4 regions of the Micromonospora sp. NPDC049275 genome follow, and region 1 is predicted to be linked to each of the others. Evidence: riboswitches for the same ligand, from Rfam matches in the RefSeq annotation. Region 1 holds a riboswitch; each other region holds the start of a gene.
The links. Region 1 has a riboswitch for cyclic di-AMP ahead of ACGFIE_RS18155 (coiled-coil domain-containing protein). Riboswitches for the same ligand answer to the same signal wherever they lie in the genome.
Positions count from the first base shown of each region.

Region 2: another riboswitch for cyclic di-AMP. It lies ahead of ACGFIE_RS20845 (C39 family peptidase); the one in region 1 lies ahead of ACGFIE_RS18155 (coiled-coil domain-containing protein).
Region 3: another riboswitch for cyclic di-AMP. It lies ahead of ACGFIE_RS25060 (transglycosylase family protein); the one in region 1 lies ahead of ACGFIE_RS18155 (coiled-coil domain-containing protein).
Region 4: another riboswitch for cyclic di-AMP. It lies ahead of ACGFIE_RS01785 (coiled-coil domain-containing protein); the one in region 1 lies ahead of ACGFIE_RS18155 (coiled-coil domain-containing protein).

Region 1 covers NZ_JBICSN010000005.1:177,795-184,803, forward strand. Annotated here, with positions in the region: gene ACGFIE_RS18145 (alpha/beta fold hydrolase) at 1-870, opposite strand, end outside; gene ACGFIE_RS18150 (TetR/AcrR family transcriptional regulator) at 950-1,537, shown strand; gene ACGFIE_RS18155 (coiled-coil domain-containing protein) at 1,578-2,645, opposite strand; cyclic di-AMP (ydaO/yuaA leader) riboswitch at 2,651-2,782, opposite strand; gene ACGFIE_RS18160 (cation diffusion facilitator family transporter) at 2,925-3,842, opposite strand; gene ACGFIE_RS18165 (HelD family protein) at 3,950-6,067, opposite strand; gene ACGFIE_RS18170 (alpha/beta fold hydrolase) at 6,175-7,009, opposite strand, start outside.
Region 2 covers NZ_JBICSN010000006.1:298,440-305,448, reverse strand. Annotated here, with positions in the region: partial or broken gene ACGFIE_RS20855 (hypothetical protein) at 1-269, shown strand, start outside; gene ACGFIE_RS20850 (hypothetical protein) at 399-1,169, shown strand; cyclic di-AMP (ydaO/yuaA leader) riboswitch at 1,454-1,595, shown strand; gene ACGFIE_RS20845 (C39 family peptidase) at 1,828-2,670, shown strand; gene ACGFIE_RS20840 (alpha/beta fold hydrolase) at 2,795-3,547, shown strand; gene ACGFIE_RS20835 (CDP-glycerol glycerophosphotransferase family protein) at 3,579-5,285, opposite strand; gene ACGFIE_RS20830 (D-ribitol-5-phosphate cytidylyltransferase) at 5,328-6,845, opposite strand; gene ACGFIE_RS20825 (ABC transporter ATP-binding protein) at 6,934-7,009, opposite strand, start outside.
Region 3 covers NZ_JBICSN010000009.1:229,548-236,556, forward strand. Annotated here, with positions in the region: gene ACGFIE_RS25045 (BTAD domain-containing putative transcriptional regulator) at 1-293, opposite strand, end outside; gene ACGFIE_RS25050 (peptidase inhibitor family I36 protein) at 477-878, shown strand; gene ACGFIE_RS25055 (peptidoglycan-binding protein) at 962-1,450, opposite strand; cyclic di-AMP (ydaO/yuaA leader) riboswitch at 1,734-1,903, shown strand; gene ACGFIE_RS25060 (transglycosylase family protein) at 1,904-2,581, shown strand; gene ACGFIE_RS25065 (hypothetical protein) at 2,657-3,019, opposite strand; gene dinB (DNA polymerase IV) at 3,134-4,321, opposite strand; gene ACGFIE_RS25075 (VOC family protein) at 4,379-4,816, opposite strand; gene ACGFIE_RS25080 (helix-turn-helix transcriptional regulator) at 4,911-5,885, shown strand; gene ACGFIE_RS25085 (GNAT family N-acetyltransferase) at 5,780-6,349, opposite strand; gene ACGFIE_RS25090 (GNAT family N-acetyltransferase) at 6,346-6,897, opposite strand.
Region 4 covers NZ_JBICSN010000001.1:368,456-375,464, reverse strand. Annotated here, with positions in the region: gene ACGFIE_RS01790 (carbonic anhydrase) at 1-502, shown strand, start outside; gene ACGFIE_RS01785 (coiled-coil domain-containing protein) at 560-1,579, opposite strand; cyclic di-AMP (ydaO/yuaA leader) riboswitch at 1,584-1,714, opposite strand; gene ACGFIE_RS01780 (metal-sensitive transcriptional regulator) at 2,433-2,729, opposite strand; gene ACGFIE_RS01775 (heavy-metal-associated domain-containing protein) at 2,880-3,089, shown strand; gene ACGFIE_RS01770 (hypothetical protein) at 3,104-4,057, shown strand; gene ACGFIE_RS01765 (heavy metal translocating P-type ATPase) at 4,070-6,319, shown strand; gene ACGFIE_RS01760 (CsbD family protein) at 6,394-6,567, shown strand; gene ACGFIE_RS01755 (helix-turn-helix domain-containing protein) at 6,726-7,009, shown strand, end outside.

The DNA of each region.
Region 1 (7,009 bases):
GATCGCGGTGAACCGCGCCGGCTGCTCCTCGGCGGGGTAATGGCCGCAGCCGTCGAGAACAACGCCTGTGACGTCGTCGGCCGCCAGCCGCATCGTCTGGGCGGCGCTCGCGCCGCTCCACAGCGCGCCACCGACGGCGAGCACCGGCAGCGTCAGCCGGGTCCTGCTGCGCTGCTCGTTCTGCGCGATCGTCTCGTCCAGCGCCCGGTAGTACTCGAAGCTCGCCCGCAGCGCGCGAGGATCCGCAGCGATCGCGTCGACGTAGACGTCGACGGCGTAGGCGGGGATCGCGGTGGGGGTGGCGGCCTTGGTGGCGAACTGCCAGCCGAAGAAGAGTCGCTCCCGGCCCCGGACCAGTTCCTCGTTCAGGTCGGTGAGCCGGTTGAAGCCGAACTGCCAGAGTTTCTGATTGACCGCCGCCGGGCTGAAGGCCGGCGGGGAGGGCGAGAGACCGGGGATCATTGCTTCGAGGACGGCGAGTCGGCCCACCCGCTCGGGGTAGTCGGCAGCCAGCGCGTACCCGGTCCACGTGCCGATGTCGTGACCGACCACGTCGAACCGGTCGTGCCCGAGCGCGGCCATCAGAGCGACCAGATCGGCGGCCAGTGTGCCGGCGTCGTAACCGTCGTCGGGCTTGTCGGAGAGCCCGGCTCCGCGCGAGTCGACGGCGACGACGGTGTGCTCGCGGGCGAGTGCGGGCATTACTTCCCGCCAGGCGTACCAGGTCTGCGGCCACCCGCCGACCAGCAGCAGCGGCGGGCCGTCCCCGCCGGTGACCGCGTGCAACCGCAGCCCGTCCAGCTCCACCAGCCGGCTGGTGAAGACCTCGGCGAACCCGTCGGGCAACTGCAGCGAACTCAGGTTTGTCATGCCGGCACCATACGCATGATGGAACGATCGGTACAAGACCATTGGAACGATCGTTACAAGATGTGTAGACTCACGGACCATGGCGGGCCGCAAGCAGTTCGACGTGGACGAGGCGCTACGACGCGCGATGCATGTCTTCTGGCGCTGGGGCTATTCGGAGGCCTCGATCGACCGCCTGACCGAGGGCACGGGCCTGGGTCGGGGTTCGCTGTACGGCACGTTCGGCGACAAGAGCACCCTCTTCCGCAAAAGCCTGCAGCGGTACGCGCAGACCTACCACCCGCTGTACGAGCAGGCGTTGTCCGGCCCCCACCCGAGCCCGAGCGCGGTTGTGGCCGCGTACCTGCAGGTCACCCTGAACCGCATCGCCGACCCGACGGTGCCCGACGGCTGCCTGCTCACGGTGTCGGCAACGCAGTTCCCGGCTCTCGACGCGGAAGGCCAGGCGACGGTTCGCGCCATGATCGACGGTTTGCGAGCGATGCTGCAGCAGGCGTTGCGGGCGGCGGGGGCCGATGAGCGGGAGGCGGCAGAGCTGGCGTTGTGCACGCTGGCGACGAACAAATCGCTTGCGGTGCTGAGCCGCGCCGGCTTCTCGAGCGACGACCTGGCAACCGTCGCCGCAGCCGCCGGCCGCACTGCCGGGAGGCCACTGCCGCTACCGTGAGTAAAGATGCGATCGCATCATCAGACAAACGTCGCTGCTCTCAGTACACCGACAGGTGTACGTGGTTGGTGTGGTCGCTGGACGGGTCGCCGTTGCCTCCGCTGTACGACTTCCACCCACTGCTGGGCAGCCAGATCTGCCTGTACCAGATCACGTAGAGCACGGCGAGCCGGTCGGAGTTGCGGATGAAGTACGCGGCCAGGTTGCTGCCGTACGTCTTGTCGGCGCCTGTGGCGTCACCGCCGAACCCGCCCTTCGCCGCGGCGAAGTCGCAGGCCCGACCCTTGGGATGTTCGCCGGAGCCGCCGGAGCGGTGACAGGAGACGTAGTGGGTGAAGCCGGCGGCCTTGGCCTGGTTGAGGGCGTGCAGGGTGCGCGGGGTGATGCAGCCGCTGGCCGGGGTGGGGTCGTTGATGCTGCATGACTCGGACGGCCAGGAGCCGTCGGAGTTGCGCGGCGCGGGCTGGGCGTTGGCGGTGGAGGTGCCCCGGTTGGAGCTGGTGTCGGCGGCGGTGGTGCGCGGCTTGCTGGTGGCGACCGTGAGTGCCCGCTCGGCCTGCTCCTTGCGCTTGGCCATCACCTCGACCTGCTTGCGCTGCTCGCGGATCTCGCCGTCCAGGGCGAGGCGGGTGCGGTTGGCCTCGTCGCGGGTGGCGTGCAGCTCGCGCAGCACCCGGTCCTCGTTGGCGGCCACCACGTCCAGCGAGGCCGCCCGGTCCAGGAAGCCCTCGGGGGTGTTGGTGTTGAGCAACGCCGAGACGGTGCTGAGGCGGCCGGTGCGGTACGCCACGCCGGCGATCTCGCCGACCTTGCCGCTGCGTACGGTCATCTCGGCTTCGGTGGTCTTCAGCTTGGCCGCGAGTTGCCGCTGCCGCTGGACGGAGGTGTCCAGGGCGCGCTTGGCGTCCAGGTAGCCCTTGCTGGCGGCCTCGAGTTGGGCTCGCAGCGCGGGGGTGCCGCCCTCCTCGTCGCCGTCGGGCGCCGCGGCGGCCCGCAGGCCGCCGGGGGGAGCGGCGGTGGCGGCGCCGATCGGTACCGCGACGCCGAGGGTGACCATCATGACTATCAGTGCCGCGAGTCGGGCGGCAGGTGGTCGTGCTGGTGCCACTTCGCATGTCCTTCCGTCAGCCGCCGACCGGGTTAGCTGACGGGTTCGGGACGGAAGATCCCTACCGCTGACGCGGATGCACCCCAGGAACATGGTTCCCCGGTTCGCCCTCTCGGGTGATTAGGCGGCGGCCGCCACCGGCGCCGGGAGGGCGCCGCCGGGTGGTGGCCGGGACCGAGCCTACCGGGACAGGTGGGACGCGTGCAGTCGATGTGACGGAAGGTGTCCGCACCATCACCGGAAAATGACGGCGAAACGGTCTGTCCGTCACGAACGTGATCACCACTCGATCGAACCGCAGGCACCCGGGGCGGCCCCGGGCTCGATCTGCAGCGTGGCGTGCTCGATGCGGAAGTCCTCCCGCAGGGCGGTACGCGCCGCGGTGAGGACCGCGCCGACCTCCGCGCCGGGCGCCATGATCAGGTGTGCGGAGGCAACATCCATGCCCGAGGTGAGCGTCCAGACGTGCAGGTCGTGCACCTCGACGACGCCGGGCACCGTGGCCAGGCGGTCGTGCACGGCGGTGACCTGGAGGTGTTCCGGGGCGGCCTGCACCAGGATGCGGACGGCGGCACGCCCCAGCCGCCAGGTGCGCGGCAGGATGAACACGCCGATGGCGACCGCGACAAGCGGATCGGCCCACCACCAGTCGGTGACCGCGATGAGCAGCGCCGCGCCGATCACGCCGAGCGAGCCGAGCAGGTCGCCGAGCACCTCCAGGTAGGCGCCCTGGAGGTTGATGCTCTCCCGGGCGCCGGCGCGCAGCAGCGCGAACGCGCCCAGGTTCGCGAGCAGGCCGAGGACGGCCACCGCGAGCATCGGGCCGGTCAGCACCTCGTGGGGGTCGCCGAACCGGCCGATCGCCTCGATCACCACGTAGACCGCCACCCCGGAGAGCAGGACGGCGTTGGCCAGGGCGGCGAGCACCTCGAGGCGGTAGAGCCCGAAGGTGCGCTGTGGGTCGCCGGTGGCCCGTCGGGTGGCGGTGATCGCGGCGAGCGCCATCCCGATGCCGAGCACGTCGGTGAACATGTGCCCGGCGTCGGAGAGCAGGGCGAGCGAGCCGGTGTGGAAGGCGGCCACACCCTCGACCACCATCAGGGTGGCGAGCAGCCCGAACGCGGCCCAGAGGCGGCCCCGGTGCTGGTGGGCGGCGTTGGCGACCGAGGCGTGGTGGTGGTCATGACCTGCTCCCACGAGATCCACCCTCCGTCGCCACCCGGGACCCGGTCAAATGTATGCTCACATCGCTATGTATGCAACTGTACGGGCGGGTCCGACCGCCGACACCGCCAACGGGCAGGTCAGCCGGTCGGGTCGATGGTGGTGAGCCGCTGGGTGGCCCGGGAGAGCGCCACGTAGAGCGTCCGGACGCCGGAGCCCGGGTCGGCCCGGATCTCGCTCGGGGCGACCAGCACCACCCCGTCGTACTCCATGCCCTTGGCCTCCAGGCTGGTCACCACCTGCAGGCGCGTCGCGCCGAGCGTGCCGAGCCAACCGGCGACCTCGTCGCGGCGGGTGACCGGCGTGATCACCCCGACCGTGCCGTCCACCTCGGCCAGCAGGCCGGTCGCCGCCTCCAGGATCGCGGTCTCCAGCCCGGCCGGCGGCACCACCAGCTCGACCGGATCGATCCCGGTGGAGCGGACGGCCGTCGGCAGCGACAGGTCCGGATAGAGCCGGCGAATCTCCGCCGCCGCCACCGCGAAGATCTCCGCCGAGTTGCGGTAATTGGTGGTGAGCGTGAAATCGTGCCGCTTGCGCCGGCCCAGCGCCTGGTCCCGGGCGCGGGTCAGCTCCTCCGGATCACCGGTCCACGCCGTCTGCGCCGGGTCACCCACCACCGTCCAGGAGGCCAGACGGCCACGCCGTCCCACCATTCGCCACTGCATCGGCGAGACGTCCTGCGCCTCGTCCACCACCACGTGCGCGTACTCCCGGTAGTCCTCCGGCCGCTCCCGGGCCGCCGCCCGGGCGGCCCGCTGCCGGTCGTTGGCGGTGCTCAGTTCCCGGACTCCGCCCGCGAGCTGGAAGGGGTCGCGGCGGGCCCGCGCCGGTTGCAGCGGCTTACCGAGCAGCGCGTCCAACTCGTCGAGCAGCGCCACGTCCGCGATGGTCAGACCTGCGGTGTCCAGGCTCTGGTACGCCGCGGTGAGCAACCGGATCTCCGCGCCGGAGAGGATACCGCTGGCGTACCGACGCAGCCGCTCCGGTCGAGCCAGCCAGCCGAGCACGTGCCGGGGGTGCAGGCGCGGCCACCACGCCTTGAGGAACTCCCGGAACTCCGCCCGCTCGGCGATCTCGCCCTCGAAGGCCCGCTGCTCCGGCAGCCGGGTGATGCCGACCGCACGGGCCTGCGCCCAGAGCGCGGCGAACACCCCGTCGAAGCCGGCCCGACGGACCTCGTTGCGCCGGGCGCCGCGGTGCAGCGCGCGGTCCCGGATCCGGTCCAGCTCGGCCCGGTCCAGCCGCAGCAGCGTCCCCCGGTAGAGCAGTCGCAGCTCACCCGGGCCGCCCGGCACCGCGTCCCGGACGGCGCGCTCCAGCACCCGGCGCATCCGCAGCGAGCCCTTCACCGCCGCCACCTCGGGCGGGTCGGTGCGGGTGGCGGTCATGCCCGGAAAGAGGGAACCCAGCGAATGCAGGGTCGCCGTGTCCTCACCGAGCGAGGGCAGCACCGAGGCGATGTACTCGACGAAGACGGTGGACGGCCCGACGACCAGGATGCCGCCTCCGGCGTACCGGCTGCGGTCGGAGTAGAGCAGGAAGGCCGCCCGGTGCAGGGCGACCGCCGTCTTGCCGGTGCCCGGCCCGCCCGCGACGATCGTCACCCCGGAGCCGGGCGACCGGATCGCCTCGTCCTGCTCCCGCTGGATCGTCGCCACGATGTCGCGCATGCCCCGACCGGTGGCTCGCGAGAGGGTGGCCAGCAACGCGCCGTCACCGACCACGGTCATCCCCTCCGGGGCGGCGGTCGGGTCCAACAGGTCGTCCTCGATCCGGGTGACCCGCTCAGAGCGGGACTGGATGGTGCGACGACGCACCACCCCCAGCGGCTGCGCCGGGGTGGCCTGGTAGAACGCGGAGGCGGCGGGAGCGCGCCAATCGACGACAAGCGTGGTGGCGTCCTCGTCGCGGATGCCGAGCCGCCCGACGTGCAGCACCTGCCGGTCGCGCAGGTCCAGACGACCGAAGACCAGTCCCTCGTGCTCGGCGTCGAGGGTGTGCCGCCGCTGCGCGGCGTGGAAGACCATCGCGTCGCGCTCGACAAGCGCCCCGAACGTGCCCACCCGCGCCATCCGGTAGCCGTCCCGTTCGGCCCGAACCGCGGACTGGCGCAGCTCGGCCAGTCGGGCGTACACCCGGTCGAGGTGCCGTTGCTCGACGGCGATCTCCTGCTCCAGGGCGGTCTGGTCGGTCAACGCACGCTCCTTCGATGTCGCCGGCAAGCGGCGCGAACCGCGCGGGCCAACCGCAGAAGGGTACGGCCCCCGGCCCGACCCTCCGCGCCCGAGGTGCGGGAACGCGCTCAGCGACAGGTCCCGGCGGCGCGCGCGTCGCGTCCGTCCGGGGTCGACGCGGCGAGCACTCGACCCAGTACGCCGGTCACCGCGGCGTTCACCTCGTCCGGGCGCTCCATCATCAGCATGTGGCCGGCGCCCGGGCAGACGGTCAGCTCGGTGGCCGGCAGGGCGGCGGCTATCGACTCGGCGCACGGCGGCGGCGTCAGCCGATCCCGGTCACCGACCAGGGCGGCCGCCGGCAGGTGGGCCAGCGCGGTGAGGGTGTCCAGCCGGTGCTGGGCGCCGATCGAGGCGCGGAAGCCACCGATCGAGCGCAGCGAGGCGCGGGCCACCGCCGACGTCACCAGGCGGATGTCGGAGGGATCGCAGCGGTCGCCGAAGAGCATCCACCGGATGCTCGGCTGCAACGCGTTCAACAGCGCCCGGGGCGCGCGCCACGAGCCGCACCGGGCCAGGACGCCGGCGCCCGTCGTCTCGGCGAGCCGGATCAGCCGGGCGATGCGCGGCGAGAGCCCGTAGACGGTGTGCGTGTGCCCCTCGGCCGTGGTCGAGACGAAGACCAGGCCGGCCGTACGGGCGGCGAAGTGCGCCCGGTGGCGGTGGGCGTACTCCATGATCGTCATTCCGCCCATCGAGTGCCCGACCAGGACCACCCGGCCGGTCGGCGCGACCGCGTCGAGGACGGCGGCCAGATCGTCGCCGAGCTGGGCCAGGGTGGCTGTGGGCAACGCCATGCAACTCGATCGGCCGTGGCCGCGCGCATCGTAGGTGACCACCCGCACCGCGTCGCCGAACGAGGCGGTGAGCGCGGCGAGCTGCCGGTGCCAGCTGCGCCCGTCC
Region 2 (7,009 bases), on a different contig from region 1:
TGCCGCCGCTGAGCGCCGTGCCGCCGCTGAGCGCCGTGCCGCCGCTGAGCGCCGTGCCTGAGGCTGCCGTGCACCCGGCCTCGGCGGTCCGTGTGGGTGCCGCCGAGGAGTTCATCCCGGCCGGGTCGGTCGACGCGCAACCGGCACCGCCCGGTGGCCAGTGCGCCATCGCGACCGGCGTGCTGCCGGTGTCCGCGGCCGGGTCCGACCGGCGGCCTCTCGTCGACGCTTCGCGCGGCTGGGCTCCCCGGGGTCCGCCCCGGCGCTGAGTCACCGGGCCATGCGTCCCGTCGTCGCGCCCTGTCGATCCACCTCCGCACCCCGCCGATCCGTGGCCCGCCGTGGCCAGGTCGCGGCGGGGCTTCCCATCGCTTTGCTCTCTCCGCGAGGAGCCGACCATGGAGACTGCCGCCTTCTACCAGTTCATGACCGATGTGCCGCAGGCCGCTGCCATCTGGTCGACCCTGTTCCTGCTGGCGCTGGGCGTACTCGCCGTGCTGGTCGCCCGTCCCGAGCGGGACCGCCGCGCGGACGACCCGGTCCCGGCCGCGCCGACCGCCCGCGAGGTGGCCGCGGCCGAAGCCGACGACCTGCACCGGTATGCCGAGGAGGTGACAGTCGCCGCGACCGGCGCCGCCAAGACGGCACGGCGGCGACGCGATGCCTGGGTGACCGCTCAGGAACGGGTGGAGCGGGCCTGGGTGGCGTACGACGAGGCGGACGCCGCCGCCCGCCGCTTCGCGGGTTCTGGTGCGCTGCCCACCCCGCACACCCCCCGGACGCCCGCCGAGTACGCCTCCCGGGAGCGCTACCTGCACCGTGCGGCGATGGCGGCGTACTGGCGGGGCGATCTGACCATGGCGCAGCTCGGTGACGTGCTCGCCCACCGGCGCGGCTGGGATTCCCGGCGGCACCCGGTCGAGCAGGAGGTGCTGCTCAGCCGGGCGATCCGGGACGCGCGACTGGCCGACTACCGGGCCGCCGCCACCGAGGAGCGGGCCGCCTGGCGGGACGCGGAACTGGCCGCCGAGTCGGCGCGCACCCTTGCCGAGGAGGCGTACGCGGCAACGGCGCGGCTGCGGCCCAGCCCGGCAACCGCCCGACGCGCGGCGAGTGGGGCGTCCCGTCCCGCCCTCGTGGCACGGTGGCGCCCGGCTCGCGCGGGTTGAGCCCGATCCGTTACGTGAGCCCGGTCACGCCATTCGAAAATCGGGCGTCCGACGCGTTCGGCTCGATCTTTCCCGTGATTGTGGCCGCATTATCGGCAGCCTGTCCGGTTGTCGCCCGTCGGCGTCGCCGTAACCGGTTGTCCCATCGAGTCACATCATCGGCAGTACGCGCAGAAATTGTCGCACCGAATCGGGTTTACGCAGGTGAACCTGGCTTGGCAGGCCGCGAACAGGCCAGTAGTGTCGTCCCGTCCGGTGCGGTAACCGATCGCAACAGGCGACGCCGCGCCGACCCGCTCAATCGTGCTTAACGAACCGGGGACCCATCAGTAAGTCTGGGGTGAATCCGCGAGCCACGGCCTGCGGTAGGGCGATCTTCCCGCCCGAATCCGTCAGCTAACCCGGTAGGCGGTGTCGGAAGGAGTTCCAAACCCGTGCAGCACCTTTCCACCCCTCGGTTGTTCCCACGCCTCCACGGCGCAGCGGTGCCCCCGCTCATCCGTCCAGTGACGGTGAGCTGACCCCCGGGTCATCGCCTTTCCCGCCCGGCCCCGCCGGGTGTTCCCCTGAGCGGTTCACCATCCGCGGACCACTGTCCGCGCGCTGGCGCCTGCCCGGATGCCGGTCCGGCCCGTGGTGTGCCGCTCTCCCCCGATCCGTGGAGGACCCCGTGAAGCACACCATGCAGCGTCAGCTCCGTCGCCTGGCGACCGAGCGCCCGTACCAGATCGTCGCCACCTCCGCCGCGGCCCTCGTGATCGCCACGGCCACCGGCGCCCTGCTCACCGGCGCCGACGACGCGCCGGCCAGCCACCGCACCGCTACCACTGTCGCCGAGATGCGCAGTGACACAGCCGTTTCCCTCGGCGACGCGCGCGACGCGTCCCCCAGTGCCGCGCCGACGACCGCCGCCCCGGCCACCAGCGCCGCGTCGCCCGCCGCCAAGGCCAGCGCCAACCCGGATCTGACCCGTAAGCGGCAGTCACCGAAGCCGCCCGCGACCAAGGTGCTCGACTACGACTACGAGGCGCAGAACACGTACTACAACTGCGGCCCCGCAGCCACCCGCAACGCGCTCAGCGCCACCGGCATCGACCGCACCCAGGAGGAACTCGGTGCCGAGCTGGGCACCACCGAGATGGGCACCAACTCGGCCGAGGACACCACCCGAGCACTCAACGCCGAGGTGAAGGGCTCCCCGTACCAGACCCGGATGTTTGCCGGCGCGCCCAGCCCGGCCCAGATGGACCGGCTCCAGGCCGACGTGGTCAAGGCCATCACCGACGGCCGGGGCGTGGTGGCCAACGTCGTCGGCGACGCCACCGACACCGACGGCGGCTGGCACTCCTACGGCGGCGGGCACTACATCGCCGTCGTGGGCTACAAGGACAACGGCCGGACCGTGCGGATCGCCGACTCGGCGAACCCGGCCGACCCGTCCTACTGGATCACCACGATCGACCTCGCCAACTGGATTGCCACCCGGGGCTACTCCGCCTGACCCAGGCACGTAGACCGCCGCGGGCGTCGTCCCCCACAAGGGGCCGGCGCCCGCGGCCTCATTCCGGTACGCGCCGCCATCGACGAGTCTCGTACCCGGCCGCGAACCGTGGCAGACTGCGGCCGTGGTGGATGAATCGGGTGGCCGCACCGGTCGCCTGCCGGTCCTGCTGCTGCTGCACGGTATGGGGGCGACCGGAGACGTCTGGCTGCCGTGGGCGCCGTTGCTGGAGCAGCACTGGCCGGGGCGGTGGCTCGCACCGGATCTCGCCGGCCACGGCTGGTCGGCCCCGCTGCCGTCCTACTCCTTTGCTGGTTTCGCCGGCCGAATCGCCCACGGCCTCGCCGCCGACGACCGGCTCGTCGTGCTCGGGCACTCGCTGGGCGGGGTGGTCGGCCTGGCGCTGGCCGCCCGCGCCGCCGGGACACCTGTGGACGCGGTGGTCGGGCTCGGCATCAAGGCGCTCTGGTCACCCGCTGAGCTGGCCCGCGCCGCTGAGCTCGCCGCACGCCCGGTGAGCTGGTTCGCCAGCCGCACCGAGGCGGCCCGCCGCTATCTGCGCGTCTCCGGGTTGGTCGGCCTGGTCCCGCCGGATCATCCGGTGGTGGACGCCGGGTTGCGTCAGGTCGACGGCCGGTGGCGCCTCGCCATGGACCCGACAGCCTTCGGCGTCGGCGAGCCCGACCTGGCCCCGTTGCTGGCGGCGACCGACGTGCCGGTGGTGCTGGCCCGCGGGGAACACGACCCGATGGTCACCGACGAGCAGCTCAAGGCGTACGGCGTACCGGTCGCCACGCTGCCCGGTCTCGGCCACAACGCACACGTCGAGGACCCGGCGGCCGTGCTGGCGCTGCTCGACCCGTACCGGCGTGGGTGAGCTGGATGAAGCGGACGCGGTGGCCGGGGGCTCAGGTGGTGGGGGAGACCCGCTCCAGGTCCGGCTCGACCGGCCGCCCGGGGGGCGGCGGGCTCCAGTCCGGCTCCAGCTCGCGCCTGGCAGCGTCCAGGAACGCGTCGGCGTACGACTCGGCCGGGAAGTCACCGAGGTAGCGCCGCCGGGTCGCCCAGCGCCCCGGCGCCATCGGATCGGTGCCGAGCAGCCGGCCCAGCACATCGTCCAGGTTCGTCATGTCCCGGTGCAGCACGTAGCCCGCGCCGGCCAGCGGGAACCGCTCGGTGAACCGGTCACCCTCGCCGCCCATGTCGGTCACCGCGAAGGGCTTGCCGGAGTAGAGGTAGTCCGAGATCACCCCGGAGACGTCGGAGATCAGCGCGTCGGAGCGGTTCACGCTATCCACCAGGCTCAGGCCGCGGGCGGCGGCGCCCCAGACGTGCGGCCGGCCGGTCCGCGCCCGGTCCGCCGCGAGCAGCTCGGTCAGCCGACCCAGCTGCCGCGCCGATGCCGGGTTCTGCGTGGTGTACGGGTGGGCGCGCAGGATGACCGTCACGCCCCGGTCGAGCAGCTTGCGCAGCATCGGTTCGGCCACCGGCAGCGAGCAGTAGTCCGCGTCCGCGTGATGTCCCGTCCAGGTCGGGGTGTAGAGCACCGTGCGGGGTGAGTCGGCAGCCAGGGGCTCCGGGCGTACGGTGATCGACTCGACCTGCGGGCGGCCCACTATCACGAACTTCTCCGCCGGGATCTGCACCCCGGCCCGGGCGTACCGCTCGATTGCCGCCGGGCCGGCCACGAAGATCCGGTCGAAGATTCCCGACACCGGGTTGGCGCTCGGCGCCTTGTCGCTGTCGCCGTGGTGCAGCTGGACGTGGGTGAGCTGGGTGAAGCGGATGCAGTGGCTGTTCTTCGCACCGTGGTTGACGTAGAACGCCGCCCGCAGGCTCGGCACCAGCACCTCGTCCATCGCCCTCAGGGTGGGGCAGTAGACCACTGGCGCATCGGTGGCTGCGGCGATCGGGGCCAGGAACTCGGGTTCCCTCAGCACGACCATGAACGGCCGGCCGATCCGCTTCAGGTACGGCAGCCACATGGTGACCTGGTACTCCGAGCCGGGAGGCGCGGAGAAGTAGAGCAGGAACTCCGGCTGGTGCCGGCGCAGCGCCCGGCCCACCGCCCCGCCGCCGGCCGGTGGCCGGAACCGGCGCCGGGCGAGACTCAGCGCGATCGTGCCGGCGCCGGCGCCGACCAGCAGGCCCGCCGCGAGGGCGACCAGGGCCGGCATGGTCGCCGCGGCGGCCAGCGCCACCACGGCGAGAAGCACGAGCAGCGCGTCGCCGAGGTGCGTGGCGACCGGCGCCGTCCAGGACCGCACCGGCAGGTTGGCCGCCCGGATCTCCAGGTTGCCGGCGTCCCGCAGCGGGCCCACCAGCAGCACCAGCCCGAGCAGCACCAGCGCGGCGGCGGCCAGCGCGGGGTCGAACCCGCCGTCCAGCCGTCGGGCGTAGCCGACCAGGACGGCGGCGGCGATCAGTGTCGTCTCGGCGGCGGTGTCCGCGTCCTGGCGGATCCGTCGCTCAGCGGCGGTGGCGACGAGGGCGGCCACGGCCAGCGCCAGCCCCCAACCGGTCGCCCCGGTCAGCGCCACGACCAGGAAGGCCAGCACGGCCAGCCCGATGCTCAGGCACCGTGCGATCAGTTTCCGGACCAGGTCACCACGCATGTCGCTCCGTTCACCATCGTCCCGGTCAGCAGTGTTCGGCCGTCAGCCGACGGTCGCCGAGGCGGCATTGATCTCGTCGGCCAGCCGCGGTGTCTGGGCCGGCACGGTCCGCGCCGCTTCGCCCGGCGCCCGGCGTACGTCGATGACCTGCCCGGTGAGTTCCGAGATCAGCACGTCCAGCGACGACTGGGCGACGGCCTCCGCGGCGAGCAGGGTGTGCTCCGGCTCCTCGCCGAAGGCCCGCGTCCGCATCGGGGTGGCGGTCCGCTCCGGGTTGATGCAGTTGACGCGTACGCCGACGTCGGCCCATTCGTCGGCGAGCGCCTGGGTGAGGTTGACCAGGGCGGCCTTGGTGGCCGAGTAGAGCGCGTAGCGGGCCCGCCCCCGGGTGTAGGAGCTGGACGTGTAGAGCAGCAGCTGGCCCTTGGTCTGCTGGAGATACGGAAGGGCCTGGCGGGCGATGGTCACCGGGCCGACGAAGTTGACCTGGAGCAGCCGGTCCATCGTCTCCTCGTCCATCTCGGCGAGGGCGCCCCTCTCCAGGATGCCGGCGGTCACCACCACGTGGTCGATCCGGCCGGTGGCCTCGAAGGCGGTCTTCAGCGCGGTCTCGACGTCCCCGGCCCGCTCCACGTGGGTGCCGGTGGTGGAACGGCTGAACGGGAAGACCTGGGCGCCGTAGCGAAGGGCCAGCTCGGTCAGCTCGTGGCCGATGCCGTAGCTGCCGCCGAACACGACGATGGTGCGGCCGGTCAGCTCCTCGCGGTAGCTGCGGTGGTCGGTCAGCCGGGGCGCCTGCGCCGCGGCGAGCTGGAAGAGTTTGTCCGCCAGGTGCACGTCGACCGGGTGGGTGACCTTGATGTTCTCGTCCGAACCGTCGATCACCTTGATCGGCGTGCCGGGCAGGTAGCGCAGCACCACGCCGCAGTCGTCGGTGGCGGCGAAGTTCGGGTCGCCCTCGGCGATCCGGTACGCCTCGCGGATGGTGCTGGAGCGGAACGCCTGCGGGGTCTGACCGCGGCGCAGCGAGGAGCGGACCGGAATGTCAGTGATGCAGTCGTTCTCGTCGACCTGGATGATCGTGTCCGCCGACGGGATGGCCACGTCGACCGCGGAGTACGTCCAGAGGGCGTTCACGCACTCCCGCACGATCCGGGCGCTGACCAGCGGGCGTACCGCGTCGTGGAAGAGGATGTTGACGTCGCCGTCACCGATCGCGGCCAGGGCGAGCCGGGTGGTCGCGTTGCGGGTGTCACCGCCCTCGATCACCTTCTTCACCTTGCGGAACCCGGCCTGCGCCACGATCCGCTGGGCGTCGGCGAGGTGGCTGGCGGCCATCATCACGATGATCTCGTCGATCTCGGGGGCGGCCTCGAAGACGGCGAGGGTGTGCTCGATGATCGGCTTGCCGGCGATCTTCAAAAGCTGCTTGGGGATGCCGAGCCCGAGTCGTTCGCCGGTGCCGCCGGCCAGCACCACCGCCACCGTCCGGCCGGGTAGCCAGGACGCCGGCGGAGCTGCCGCCGCGGCGTCCGGGACGGGGGCCTGCTGGTGGGTCATTGCCGATCCTCACTGATCCGCTGGTGCTGCGAGCTGCCGACGCCGGTCCCGGGCTCCCACCACCGTCGCGGCGGGAGCCCGGGATGCGTCACCTGCTGGACATGTAGTCCTCGTAGGCCTTGGTCACCTCGTCGGTGGTGCCGTCCATCCGGATCTGCCCCGAC
Region 3 (7,009 bases), on a different contig from region 1:
ACGGTCTCCGGAGGCAGGTCCAGCACGTATCCGCCGGAGCGTCGGCCCAGCGCGTCCGGTGCGCCGGCCTCGGCCAGCACGCGACGCAGCCGGGCGAGGTAGACGTGCAGGTTGTGCCGGACCCTGAGCGGTGGAGCGTCGCCCCAGACCCGGTCGACAAGCGACTCCACGTGGACCGGCCGGCCCACGTCGACCGCCAGCGCGGCGAGGACGGCACGTTGCCGGGCCGCTCCGGCGTCGACCAGGTGGCCGTCCGTCCATACCTCGACCGGCCCGAGGACCCGAATCTCCATGAACCGCCGCTCGCCGTGCCGCCAGTCATTCGACCCGGCCCCGGGGCGGCCGGATTGAGGTTCCGGCAGGAATTCGTCGATCTGCCGCGCGAATCATCGTCGGCACAGCGACATCAATCAACGCGATGTCGGCAATTCGACTCACGGCCCGTTCCGGTCGTGACGACACCGGAGGTCACCATCGTGCGAAGTGCTCTGCGAAGGTTCACGTCCGCGCTGCTCGGCGTGGTTGCCGTGGGCGCCACGCTCGCCGTCGCCCCGAGCCCGGCCCAGGCCAACTACGCCTGCCCCTCGGGTCTGCTCTGCCTGTACGCCGGCACCAACTTCAGCGGCGACATCTTCCTGCTCGACGGGCCCTACAACGGCTGCAACGACGTTCCGCTGCCCTCGTACTTCCGCAACAAGACTCAGTCGATCATCAACAACCGGCCGTCCGGCACCGTCTCCACCTTCTGGGACAACGCCAACGCCACGGGGCTGCTCGGCTACCAGCACGCCTACGGCTACCGGGCGAACCTGGCGTACGACTCGGCCGCCATCGGGGGGAACTGGAACCAGCGGATCGAGGCGGTCCGGGTCTGCTGATCCGGGGGCCCGAACCGGGCCGGGGGGCACGACGGCGCCGGCCGGAATCCAACGGGGGACTCCGGCCGGCGCCGTCGCGCGGGTCAGCCCGGGTAGTAGCACTGGTTCGGGATGACCGGACCGCCGTTGACCCCGAAGATCGCGAAGCCCATCCACGCCCGGGTCTGCGGGCCGTACTCGCCGTCCTCGGCGATGTTGGCCCACTCCCAGGTGTCGTTGATCTTCTGTTGCGCGGCCCGGACGGCGTTGCGCGTGTTGGTGCCGTACTGGCCGTCGAGACGCAGGGACTGGGAGTAGCAGTTGTTCAGTGCCTCCTGCAACACCTTGACCGCGCTGTTGGAGTTGCCGTACTTCAGATAGCAGGTCTTGTTGCGGTCCTGCCAGCCGACGGTGGGCACGTGCATCTCGGCGCCACCCGGGTAGCCGCCGACGTTGTAGTAGGTGAGGCTGGTGCAGGTGGTGGCCGCCTGCGCGGCGGTCGGCGCGAGCCCGACGAGTCCGGCGCTGACGAGGACGGTCGCGAGGGTGGCGGCGGCACTGCGGCGGCCGATGCGGCTCTGGTGGATCGGCATGCTCTCCTCCTGGGATGGGCTGCCGGGTTGACCCGGCATGCACTGGAGCATCGCGATCGCCGATCTATGGAATCCTGCCGGAATGTCAATCGCGCCCCGCAGCGCCCGGTCGGCGGCATCCCGGCCCGATCGGAAACGGTCCATCGTGGTCGCTGCACAGTCGAGGACCGTCCGCAACCGCTGAGCGGGCCGCTCCGCGTGCCCCGGTGAAGAACTTCACAGGGGTTGGGCGATGGTCACCGGCCGTGCCTACCGTCGGTCGGGTCCGCCGCTGCGGACACCGCGACCGGCAACGCCAAATCCTGCCCCCGGTCGTCGGAAACAGAACCCGGGCAGGAGCGGGGGACCCAACGTTCCTCGGTGCATGTCACCTCGGGGTGAAGCCGCCACCGCGCGGCCGGGCGCCTCGGCCCGAACCCGACAGCTCACCTCGCCGGCGTGGAGGAAGCACACATGACGTCTGTCTACACGCCCCGTCACCGACGGGTCACCACCCGCCGCGTCGCCGTCGGCACCCTGGCCGTCGGCGCGGTCACCGGCGCTGTCGCCCTCTTCGGCCCCGCGGCCCCGGCCCAGGCCGGTGTCAACTGGGACGCGGTCGCCCAGTGCGAGTCCGGCGGCAACTGGAAGATCAACACCGGCAACGGCTACTACGGTGGCCTGCAGTTCTCCCAGAGCACCTGGGCCGGTTACGGCGGCAAGAAGTACGCCGCCCGCGCCGACCTGGCCAGCCGCGGCGAGCAGATCGCCGTCGCCGAGAAGGTGCTCGACGGTCAGGGCATCGGCGCGTGGCCGACCTGCGGCCGCAAGGGCGGCTCGTCGGGCGGCTCCGCCACGAAGTCCTCGACGAAGTCGACAGCGAAGTCGTCCACGTCCACCGCGCCGAAGGACCGCTCCACCGCCCCGAAGGAGCGGTCGTCGCGCGGCGACCAGCCGGCGACCCGCAACCACGAGCGCACCGCTCCCGCGGCCAGCGGCGACACGTACGTCGTCACGCCGGGAGACACCCTGTCGCAGATCGCCGACAGCCACCGCCAGGCGGGCGGCTGGCAGGCCCTGTACGAGCGCAACCGGCAGCTGATCGGTGCCGACCCGGGCCTGATCTTCCCGGGTCAGCGGCTCGCTCTCTGACGTACGACACTCGAACGCTCGGCCGGGTCACCGGCCGAGCGTTCGGTCGTTCTACGGCCCCGGTCGGGGCGCGGGTCACGCCGCGGCGGACGCCCTCGACCCCCGGCGCGACATCACCGCCGTGGCGTCGCGGTCCCAGCGGGGGGCAGGTGCCGCCGCCTCGCCGGGCCAGCCCGTGCCGACACCGTCGCCGTCACCGCCGCTGGTCATCTCGACCGAGTCGGCAGTCCTGCGAGCCAGCCGCAGCGACTGCTCGGCGCCCGCGCGAGCCGAGCACGGCCAGGACTGGCCGGCGCACTGGAGGTTGCGGCAGTGACCCTCGTCGTCGGGCTCGTGGGCACTCAGCACGTCGACCGCCAGCTGCCAGAGCAGGGGGTCGGTCACGTCGTGCGGGCGTTCGGCGCGCCGGCTCGGTCGGTTGCTCGTGTCGTCGGACATGATGGCCCCCCTCGTCAGGCTGTTCCCCACAAGGGTCACCCGTGAGCCGGCGGCTAAACCGTCGACCTGCTGTGATGTGTCTCCGGTCGCAGCTGGCGGGGCCCCATACGTCGCTCAGTCCGGCAATAGCGGCATCTCGACGCCCGGGTCCCGGCCGAGAAGCACCGCCCGGGTGAGCGCCGCCGAGCCGAACCGGTCGCGCACCGCGTCCACCGCCGCGTCCAGGTCGGCGCCCGTGTCGGCCTCGAACGGCAGTTCCGGCTGCACCGGGTTGTCGTCGAGGTTGCCCACCGAGACGCCGATCAGGGTGACGCCCCGCCGGTCGATCTCCGGCAGCGCGGCCCGCAGCAGTGCCCGCGCGGCGGCCAGCAGCGGCGTGGTGTCCGCTGTCGCCTTGCCGATGGTGTGCGAGCGGGTGGCCCGGGTGTAGTCACCGAAGCGCAGCCGCAGCACCACGGTGCGCCCCGACCGCCCGGCCGAGCGCATCCGACGGCTGACCCGGTCGACAAGGCCGGCCAGGATGGCGTCCAGCTCCGTCGGGGCGTGCGGGGTGCGACTCAACGCGTGCTGCGCGCCCATCGAGCCCCGGCGGCGGCCCACCTGCACCGACCGGGGGTCGCGGTTGTGGGCCAGGGCGTGCAGGTGCCGGCCGGCGCCCGCCCCGAGCAGGGACACCAGCGCGGCCTCGCCGAGCCGGGCCACCTCCCCGACGGTACGGATCCGACGTTCCCGCAGCTTCGCCGCGGTGATCGGGCCGACGCCCCAGAGCCGTTCCACAGGCAGCGGGTGCAGGAACGCCACCTCGGCGTCCGGGGCGACGACAAGCAGCCCGTCCGGCTTCGCCACCGCGCTGGCCACCTTCGCCAGGAACTTCGTCCGGGCGACGCCCACCGTGATCGGCAGGTGGACGCGGTCGCGGACCTCCCGGCGCAGCCTCTCGGCGATGTCGGCAGGTGCGCCGACCAGCCGCCGCAGGCCGCCCACGTCGAGGAACGCCTCGTCGATGGAGAGCCCCTCGACCAGCGGGGTGGTCTGCCGGAAGATCTCGAACACCGCCCGGCTGGCCTGCGTGTACGCCGCCATCCGGGGCGGCACCACTATCGCGTCCGGGCACAGTCGGCGTGCCTGCTGGCCGCCCATCGCGCTGCGCACACCCCGCGCCTTCGCCTCGTAACTGGCGGCGAGCACCACGCCGCCGCCGACGATCACCGGCCGCCCCCGCAGGCGCGGGTCGTCACGCTGCTCGACCGACGCGTAGAAGGCGTCCAGGTCGGCGTGCAGGATGTGGGCGCCGGTCGACACGAACACATGTTCGCACGACACCCGACCATCGCGGCAGTGAGCTGGGCGAACACCCGGTCAGTCGAGGCAGAACTCATTGCCCTCGGGGTCGGCCAGCACGAGGTGACCGGCGCCGAGTGGGGGAGCGGGCTCGTGCCGTGCGAGACGGGTGGCGCCCCGGGCGACGAGCCGGTCGGCCTCCGCCTCCAGCGCCGCCATCCGGTCGTCACCGGTGAGCCCGGGGGCGGTCCGCACATCGAGGTGTACGCGATTCTTGGCCTGCTTGCCCTCCGGCACCCGCTGGAAGAACAGACGCGGCCCCGCGCCCTTGGGGTCGACCACCGCCGACGCGTCGTTGCGGCGCTCCGGCGGTACGCCCATCGCGTCCAGCGCGGCCTCCCACGAGTCGAAGTCCCCGGGTGGGCCCTGCAACTCGTAGTCGAGAACGTCGGCCCAGAACGCCGCCAGGCTGGCCGGGTCGGCGGCGTCGAACGTTATCTGCACCTCGCGGGCCATGACAGCTCCCTCGTCTCCGGTCTGCTTGGTCATGCTGCCACCCTCTCGTGGCTGGCGGACAGAATCGTTCCGCTATTGATGAAACGATCGGCGGGTGACGGTGGAGGCGACGACCGAGCGGGTGCTGCGGATGCTGGCCCTGTTGCAGCGGCGGTCGTCGTGGACGGCCACCGAGCTCGCCGTCGAGCTGGGTGTCACCGACCGCTGCGTGCGCCGCGACGTGCAACGGCTGCGCGCACTCGGCTATCCGATCCACGCGACGGCGGGCGTGGGCGGCGGCTACCAGCTCGGCGCGGGCACCCGGCTGCCGCCGCTGCTGCTCGACGACGAGGAGGCGATCGCCACAGCGGTTTCCCTGCGGCTGGCGTCGGGAGGCACGGTCGCCGGGGCGGGCGAGGCGGCCCTGCGGGCACTGACGAAACTCGACCAGGTGATGCCGGCGCGGCTGCGGGCCGAGGTGCGAGCGGTGCACGGCTCGACGGACACGCTCATCGGCCCGGTGGTCGAGATCGACGCGGAACTGCTTGTGACACTCGCCCGCGCCTGTCGCGACGCGGTACGGGTGCGGTTCACCTACGCCAGCCGCGACGGCGGGGAGCGGGAGCGGACGGTCGAGCCGGTCCGGATGGTCACCACCGGCCGTCGCTGGTATCTGATGGCCTGGGACGTCGACCGCGACGACTGGCGTACGTTCCGCCTGGACCGGATGCGGGCCACGGTGGCGACGACCTGGCGCTTCCCGGCGCGCGACCATCCGGATCCGATCGCCTTCGTGCAGCGGTCCGTGACCGACGCGCCCTACCGTTATCTGGCCCGGGTGCGGGTGCACGCCCCACCCGAGCGCGTGCGGGAGGTGCTCCCGCCGCAGGTGGGGCGCGTCGAGGCCGGTAGTGACGGCTGGTGCGTGCTCGTCGTCGGCGGTGACAGCCTGGACTGGCTCGCCGCGCACATCGCCCGCCTGCCCTACGAGATGGAGGTGGTGGAGCCCGCGGAGCTGCGCGAAGCCGCCGCACTGCTCGCCCGCCGTCTCGCGGCGATGGCCGGTTCGGCGTCCGAGCGCACGGTGTAACGCCGCAGCGACACCGGGCTGCCGTCCGGGGCGGTCCACGATGCCGTGCCGGTGCCCGTGCACCGCCATCCGGTCCGCTCGTAGAGGGCGACTGCCGCGGGACTGTCGGCGACCACCTCGAGCATCAGACGCAGCCCGCGCGCATCCGCCCAGTGCCGTGCGCGGACCAGCAGAGCGGTACCCAGCGCCGACCCCCGGGCGGCCGGCGCCACGAAGAGGCGAGAGACCTCGGCGGTCGGTTCCTCCGCCGAATCGGGCAGGCGACGTACCGCGACGTGTCCGACGATCGTCCCCCCGGCGTCGACGGCGACCCAGGCGCGCGCCGGGTGCGGCTCGCGTAGCCAGCGGTGCGGGTCGGCGGGCCAGTTCAGCGGATAGCGGTCGACCCGGTGGACGTCGGCGAGCGCCGCGACGCAGCCGTCGAGGTCGGCGGCACGGCGGCGGCGGATGCGCGGCGGGCTCACAGGTCGTCGAAGGGGCGGGCGTAGCGGAACTCGCCCCGGATCGACTTGCGCCACGCGGTCAGCGGGCGGGCCATGAAGTACCGCGGACCCCACGGCTGCGGCGGGGTGACGCCCAGTTCGACGGCGGGCCGGAACCCGAAGCGTGGGTAGTACTCGGGATGCCCGAGCAGCACCACGAGGGGTTCGTCGCGGGCCTCGGCCGCGCCGAGCACCGCGTGCATCAACGCCGTGCCCACGCCGCGCCGCTGCCAGCCGGGCAGCACGCCGAGCGGACCCAGGCCCAACGCCACCGACTCACCGCCCACCCGGCCGCGGGTGGCCACCACGTGCCCCACCACCTGGCCGTCCGAATCGATCGCCACCAGGGAGTACGCGGGCAGCCAGCCCTCGTCGGCCCGCAGAGCGTCGACGAGCGTCGCCTCGACAGGCAGTGCCCCGAGCGGCGTCGCCTCGACTGGCGCGGCCTCGCCCGTGGTTGTGGCGAAGGCGGCGGCGTGCACCGCCCGGATGGCGTCGGCGTCGGCGGGCGTCTCGCGTCTGATCAGCACCGCGCCACGATACGGGTGTCTCCGGCACCGGCTCTACGCGTTTCTCGACGGCGGTCGGCCGATGACGCGGCGTCGGCCGGGTCCTCGCTCTCGGTCGGCTTCGTCGACTGTC
Region 4 (7,009 bases), on a different contig from region 1:
GTTGGCCGCCGAGATCATCTTTGACCGGGGGCTGGGCGACCTCTTCGTGGTCCGTACGGCCGGGCACACCGCCGGCCCGGAGGTGCTGGGCAGCGTGGAGTACGCGGTCACCGTGCTCGGCACCCCGCTGGTGGTGGTGCTCGGCCACGACTCGTGCGGCGCCGTGCAGGCTGCCCGCGAGGCGTCCGCCACCGGCATCGCGCCCCCGGGGCACCTTCCCGCGGTGGTCGACGCCGTACTGCCCAGCCTGCGGCGCGCAACAGCCGAGGGCGTGACCGATATCGACGGCATCGTCGACATCCACATCGCCCAAACCGTCGAAACGCTGCTCGGGCAGTCGCCCGTGCTGGCGGCCGAGGTGGCGCAGGGACGGTTGGCGGTGGTGGGGATGTCGTACCGGCTCGCCGCCGGTGTGGTGCGCCCGGTGACCCCCGTACCGTCGGGTGCCGCGACTGTCGACGCACCCGGCGCCGCGGACGCCCCGGCAGCTACCGCCGCCTGACAGGGCGAGGGCCGCCCCGCGGGGTGCGGGACGGCCCTCGGACTCCTGAGCGGTGGGTCAGAGCAGCGACATGTGCACGTGGTCGGTGTGGTTCGACGGCCCGCTGTACGACTTCCAGCCGGTCGCCGGGAACCAGATCTGCCGGTTCCAGATCACGTAGTAGATGCCGAGGCGGTCGGCGTTGCGGATGAGGAACGCGGCGACGTTGTTGCCGTACATGCGGGTGTCGTTGTTGTGCCACGGGCTGAAGCCGCTCTTCTGCAACGACCAGTCACAGGCGCGGCCCTTCGGGTGCTCGTACGGGCCACCGTTGCGGTGGCAGCCGACGAACCGGTTGAACCCGGCCCGTTTGACCTCCTTGTACGCGTGCAGGGTGCGCGGCGTGACACAGCCGGAGGTGGTGGGGTCCTCCTCGCTGCACGACTGCGGCTTCCAGTCACCGTCGGCGGTGCGACCCGGACCGATCCGGGCGACCGGCGAGGTGGCGTCCACCAGGCCGCCTGTGAAACCCTGCCCGCCGACGAGCGCGAGCGACTTCTCCGCGTCGCGCTTGTCCTTCGCCATGAGGGCGGTCTGCTTCTGCTGCTCGCGGACCTCCGCGTCGAGGGCCAGCTTGGCCTTCTCGGCGCGGGCCTTGACCGCGTTGACCTCGGCGAGCTTCTTCTCGTTGACCATGTTCATCTCGTCGAGCGCCGCGGCCCGTTGGACGAACGAGTCCGGGGCGTCGCTCTCGAGCAGCATCGCGATCGCGCCGACGCGCCCGGTCCGGTACGACTGGGCGGCGATCTGCGCGACCTGCGGCGCCAGCGCGGCCAGGTCGGCCTTGGCCCGCTCGACCTCCAGCGAACGCTCGAGCTGCCGCTTCTTGGACTGGTCCAGCTTGGACTTGGCCGCCACGTAGTCCCGGTTGGTCTGCTCGATCACGTCGTCGAGCAGCTTGGGCTCGTCGTCCTGCTCGTGCCCGGACGGTGTGGGGGTCGTCGGGGCGGCGTGGGCCGGGAGGGGCCCGGCGAACACGGTCAGCGCGGCGAGCACGGCCACCACGGGTGTCAACCAGCGGCGTAGGGGTGCCGTCACAATGTTCCCTTCCGTCGACCGCCGACCGGGTTAGCTGACGGGTTCGGGGCGGAAGTGGCCCCTACCGCTGGCGCGGATTCACCCCACGTGCCTGGGTCCCCGGCTCGCCGGTTGGCGATTGGGCGGTGGCACCGCAGGCGCCGCTGCGCGCCTTCATCGGTGACCGGCAGCGAGGTTACCCGAGACTCCACCGCCTGAGCTACGTCCCGATACCCACTAAAAGTGTCATTTCGCCATGGCGTTGAGTGACCAGTGACGCGGTTCTCAGGGCGGATGCCCGATCCGGTCACGCTGAGGAGTGTCACCATGCCGTATCCGTGCTCCTGTTCGGCTCTGGCCACCGGGCGGTGGCGGCGGATGGGGGTGGACGCCGCTCCGGATCGGGCCCGTCGGGCCGAGCCGCTGGCGGGGAGCTGGGGCCGGCCGGTGCCTCCGTCCGGTCCGCACGGGGGCGCGGCGTCAGGGCGTCGGCGTCCGCGCCCCGCACCGGCGTCGACCCGGCCGCGGTCACCACCGCGGCCAGCCCGGTGGTGAGGGGTACGGCGGCGCGACATGCCCGGGCCGGGCGGGTCGAGCGGAACTGCTGTGGTCGGAACCCAATGCGAGACTCCCAACGATCCGGTGCGGGGTACGTGCCGACGGGCCGGGCGGTTCACCTCCGCCGGACGAACACGGTGACGAGCGCATCGGATGGCTGGCTGACGAACGGGCGGTCACGCACAGTGACCGACGGGCCCGGCTGGTACGTGCCGGCGCCGCTGCCTGGCGGTGCCGGCGCCCGGCTGTGTGGCGGGGACCGGTGGGCCATCGTGGGAAATGGTAGTCACGGCGGGAGCCCGGCCGGTCCGCCGGCTCAGCCGCGCTTCATGAGTCGGCCTACGGCCGCCATCATCTCGGTGGCCATCTCGTCGGCCCGGCCCTCGGCCGCTCCCTCGTGCATGCAGTGCCGGGCGTGCCCGTCGAGCAGGCCCAGGGCCACCTTGTCGAGCGCGGCCTGGATCGCGGAGATCTGGGTGAGCACGTCGATGCAGTAGCGGTCGTCGTCGACCATCTTCTCGATGCCTCGGACCTGGCCCTCCACGCGGCGGAGCCGCGCGAGCAGCTGGTCCTTGCTGGCGGTGTACCCGCGGATCGGGGTGGGAGCGCTCATGACGACGAGAATAGCGTACCCCTGGGGGGTATGGTAACGTCGCTTCCTGCTGGATACCCCCACCGGGTACCGGTACGTGAACGGACACCGGTCTGACTCGGCCTTACCCCTGGGGGGTATAGGCTGGCAGACGATGAAGGGAGAGATTCGATGGTCGACACGACGTACCAGGTGCGGGGCATGACCTGCGGGCACTGCGTCAGCGCCGTCAGCGCCGAGGTGGGCGCCATTGCCGGCGTGCGCGACGTGCAGGTGGATCTCGCCACCGGCCGGGTCACCGTCACCAGTGAGCAGCCCGTGGCCACCGAGTCCGTCCGGGCCGCTGTCGACGAGGCCGGTTACGACCTCGTCGAGGCGTGAGCGGGAGGCCCGAGGTGAACACGGTGACCAGGCTGGGCGGGTTCGCCCTCGGTCTCGCGGCGGTCTTCGGCGCGGCGTACGGGATCGGCCGGGTGGTCGACCCGGCCGCCCCGGCCGCCCAGAGCGGGCACGACGGCGGCGCCGTCCACACCTCGGGCCCCACCACGCACGACGAGGTGACCGATCGGGTTCCCGGTGGCTTGCTCGTCTCCGACCGCGGTTACACACTCGTTCCGGTGGCCGCCCCGGCAGGCGAGTTCGCCTTCCGCGTCGGTGGGCCGGACGGCCGTCCGGTGACCAGGTACGACGTGGCGCACGACAGGCGGATGCACCTGATCGTCGCCCGCCGGGACCTGTCCGGTTTCCGCCACGTGCACCCCGACCTGGCTCCCGACGGCACCTGGCGGGTCGACACCCCGCTGGCCGGTCCCGGGCAGTGGCGGGCGTTCGCCGACTTCACCCCGACCGGGGGCGAGCCCCTGATCCTCGGGGTGGACGTGACGGTCCCCGGTGAGTTGACCGAACGGCCGCTGCCCGCCCCGGCGAGCAGCACCACCGTCGACGGGTACACGGTCACCCTGGCCGGCACGCCGCAGCCCGGCCGCACGTCGCCTCTCACCCTTACCGTCAGCCGGGACGGGCGGCCGGTCACCGACCTGGAGCCCTACCTGGGGGCGTACGGGCACCTGGTGGCGTTGCGCCGGGGCGATCTGGCGTACCTGCACGTCCACCCGGACGGAACGCCCGGCGACGGGCGTACCCGACCCGGTCCGCAGGTCACCTTCCTCGCCGAGGTGCCGTCGGCCGGAAGCTACCGGCTCTACCTCGACTTCCGGCACGGCGGGCGGGTGCACACCGCCGAGTTCACAGTCGTTGCCGACGCCGCCGCGACCGGCGGCCCCACCCCGGGTGGACCGTCCTCGACCGGCGGCGCCGAGCACGGCACCCCCGGCCACGGGCACAACTGACGGGACCAGACGATGACCACCACCAGCAGACCCCTGCCCGAGGCGCCGAACCGGATCGAGCTGGCCATCGGGGGAATGACGTGCGCCGCCTGCGCCGCCCGGATCGAGAAGAAGCTGAACCGGATGGACGGGGTGAGCGCCACAGTCAACTACGCCACCGAGAAGGCCACGGTCCGGTACGCCGACGGTGTCACCCCGGACGACCTGATCGACACGGTGCAGAAGACGGGCTACACGGCGGCCCTGCCGGCCCCGCCGACGACCGAGCAGCCGGCCGACCCGCTGCGGGGTCCGCGTACCCGGCTGTGGGTGTCGGTGGCGCTCAGCGTGCCGGTGGTCGTGCTGGCCATGGTGCCGCCCTGGCAGTTCGACTACTGGCAGTGGCTGTCGCTGACCCTCGCGGCTCCGGTGGTGGTCTGGGGCGGGCTGCCGTTCCACCGGGCCGCCTGGACCAACCTGCGGCACGGCGCCGCGACCATGGACACGCTGGTCTCGCTGGGCACCCTGGCCGCGTTCGGCTGGTCGCTCTGGGCGCTCTTCCTGGGCGACGCGGGGATGCCCGGGATGACGCACCCGTTCCGCTTCGACATCACGCGCACCGACGGCGCCGGCACCATCTACCTGGAAGCGGCCGCCGGGGTGACGGTGTTCATCCTGGCCGGCCGCTACTTCGAGGCCCGGTCCAAGCGGACCGCCGGGGCGGCCCTGCGCGCCCTTCTCGAACTGGGCGCCCGGGACGTGGCGGTGCTGCGCGACGGGGTGGAGACGCGGATCCCGGTGGACCGGCTCGCCGTCGGTGACCGGTTCGTGGTCCGCCCCGGCGAGAAGATCGCCACCGACGGGGTCGTCGACGAGGGCACATCAGCCGTCGACGCCAGCATGCTGACCGGTGAGTCGGTGCCGGTCGAGGTCGGGCCGGGCGACGGCGTGGTCGGTGCCACGATCAACGCGGGGGGCCGATTGGTCGTCACCGCCACCCGGGTCGGCGGCGACACGCAACTCGCCCGGATGGCCGACCTCGTCGAGCAGGCGCAGAGCGGCAAGGCCGCCGTGCAGCGGCTGGCCGACCGGATCTCCGGTGTCTTCGTGCCTATCGTCATCACCCTGGCGGTGGGCACCCTCGGCTGGTGGCTCGGCACCGGCGCCGGTCCGACCGCCGCGTTCACCGCCGCCGTGGCCGTGCTGATCATCGCCTGCCCGTGTGCCCTCGGGCTGGCCACGCCTACCGCGCTGTTGGTCGGCACGGGCCGCGGCGCCCAGCTCGGCGTGCTGATCAAGGGGCCGGAGGCGCTGGAGTCGACCCGCCGCGTCGACACCGTCGTACTGGACAAGACCGGCACCGTGACGACTGGCCGGATGACGTTGGTGGACGTCGTGCCGGCGAGCGGTGAGGTCCGCGCCGAGTTGCTTCGGCTCGCCGGGGCCGTGGAGGCCGCCTCCGAGCACCCGATCGCCCGGGCCGTCGCCACGGGTGCCGCCGAGGTCGGAGCGCTGCCCCCGGTGACGGGCTTCGCCAACCTCGAAGGGTCGGGCGTCACCGGCACCGTCGACGGGCGGGCCGTACTGGTCGGCCGGCCCCGGCTGCTGCGCGAGCGCGGTGTCGACGTACCGCCGGAGGTTGACCGGGCCGTGCGGGACGCCGAGGCCGCTGGGCGTACGGCGATCGTCGCCGGCTGGGACGGACTGGCGCGGGGTGTGCTCGCGGTCGCCGACGTGGTCCGGCCCACCAGCCGGACAGCCGTGGCTCGGCTGCGTGCGCTGGGGCTCACCCCGGTCCTGCTGACCGGGGACAATCCCACCGTGGCCCGGGCGGTCGCCGCCGAGGTGGGCATCGACGAGGTGATCGCCGAGGTGCTGCCCGCCGGGAAGGTCGACGTGATCAAGCGGCTCCAGGCCGAGGGGCGGTCGGTGGCGATGGTGGGGGACGGGGTGAACGACGCGCCGGCGCTTGCCCAGGCCGACCTGGGGTTGGCCATGGGCACCGGCACCGACGTGGCGATCGAGGCGTCCGACCTCACCCTCGTCCGGGGCGACCTGGATGCGGCGGTGGACGCCATCCGGCTGTCCCGGCGCACGCTCGGGATCATCCGGGGCAACCTGTTCTGGGCCTTCGGTTACAACGTGGCAGCCCTGCCGCTGGCCGCCGCCGGGCTGCTCAACCCGATGATCGCCGGCGCCACGATGGCGCTGTCCTCGGTCTTCGTGGTGGCCAACAGCCTGCGGCTGCGCCGGTTCCGCTCGGCAGCCGATCGCGGATTGTGACGACGGCGATGGTTGGGCCGGTGGCGGTGGGGGTACCTCTGCTGTCGTAGCGACGCTTGCAATGGAGGTTGGCAATGGGATTCGACGACAAGATCAACAACGCCACCGAGGACGCGACCGGCAAGCTGAAGGAAGGCGCCGGTCGGGCCACCGACAACGAGCAGCTCGAGGCCGAGGGTCGCGCTGACCAGTCCACGGCCAAGCTCAAGCAGGCCGGCGAGAAGATCAAGGACGCCTTCAAGAGCTGACGTACGACGTAGCAGAACGCCGGGCCGGTGAGTTTCACCGGCCCGGCGTTGCTGTCTGTCCGGGGCCGCCAACCCTGAGATCCCCCTGATTCCGCTTCCGAGCGCACCGCCACGTGCCGTTACCTGCTAACTTCTGTTGGCATGTGCAAGGGCTGGTTATGAGTGCCGCCTCACCGCCGACCGGCGACGACCTGGTCCGGATGCTGGCCACCCTGGCCAACCCGCACCGGCTGCGGGTCGTCGCCGCGCTGGCCCGTGAGCGTGCCTATGTCAGCGGGCTGGCCCGGCAACTGGGCATCAGCCGGGCGCTGTTGCAGGTCCACCTACGGAAGCTGGCGGCGGCCGGGCTGGTCACCGCTCGCCTGGAGTTGTCGGAGGACGGGAAGGCCATGAACTACTACGAGGTGGAGCCGTTCGTGCTCACACTCACCCCCGAGGTCAT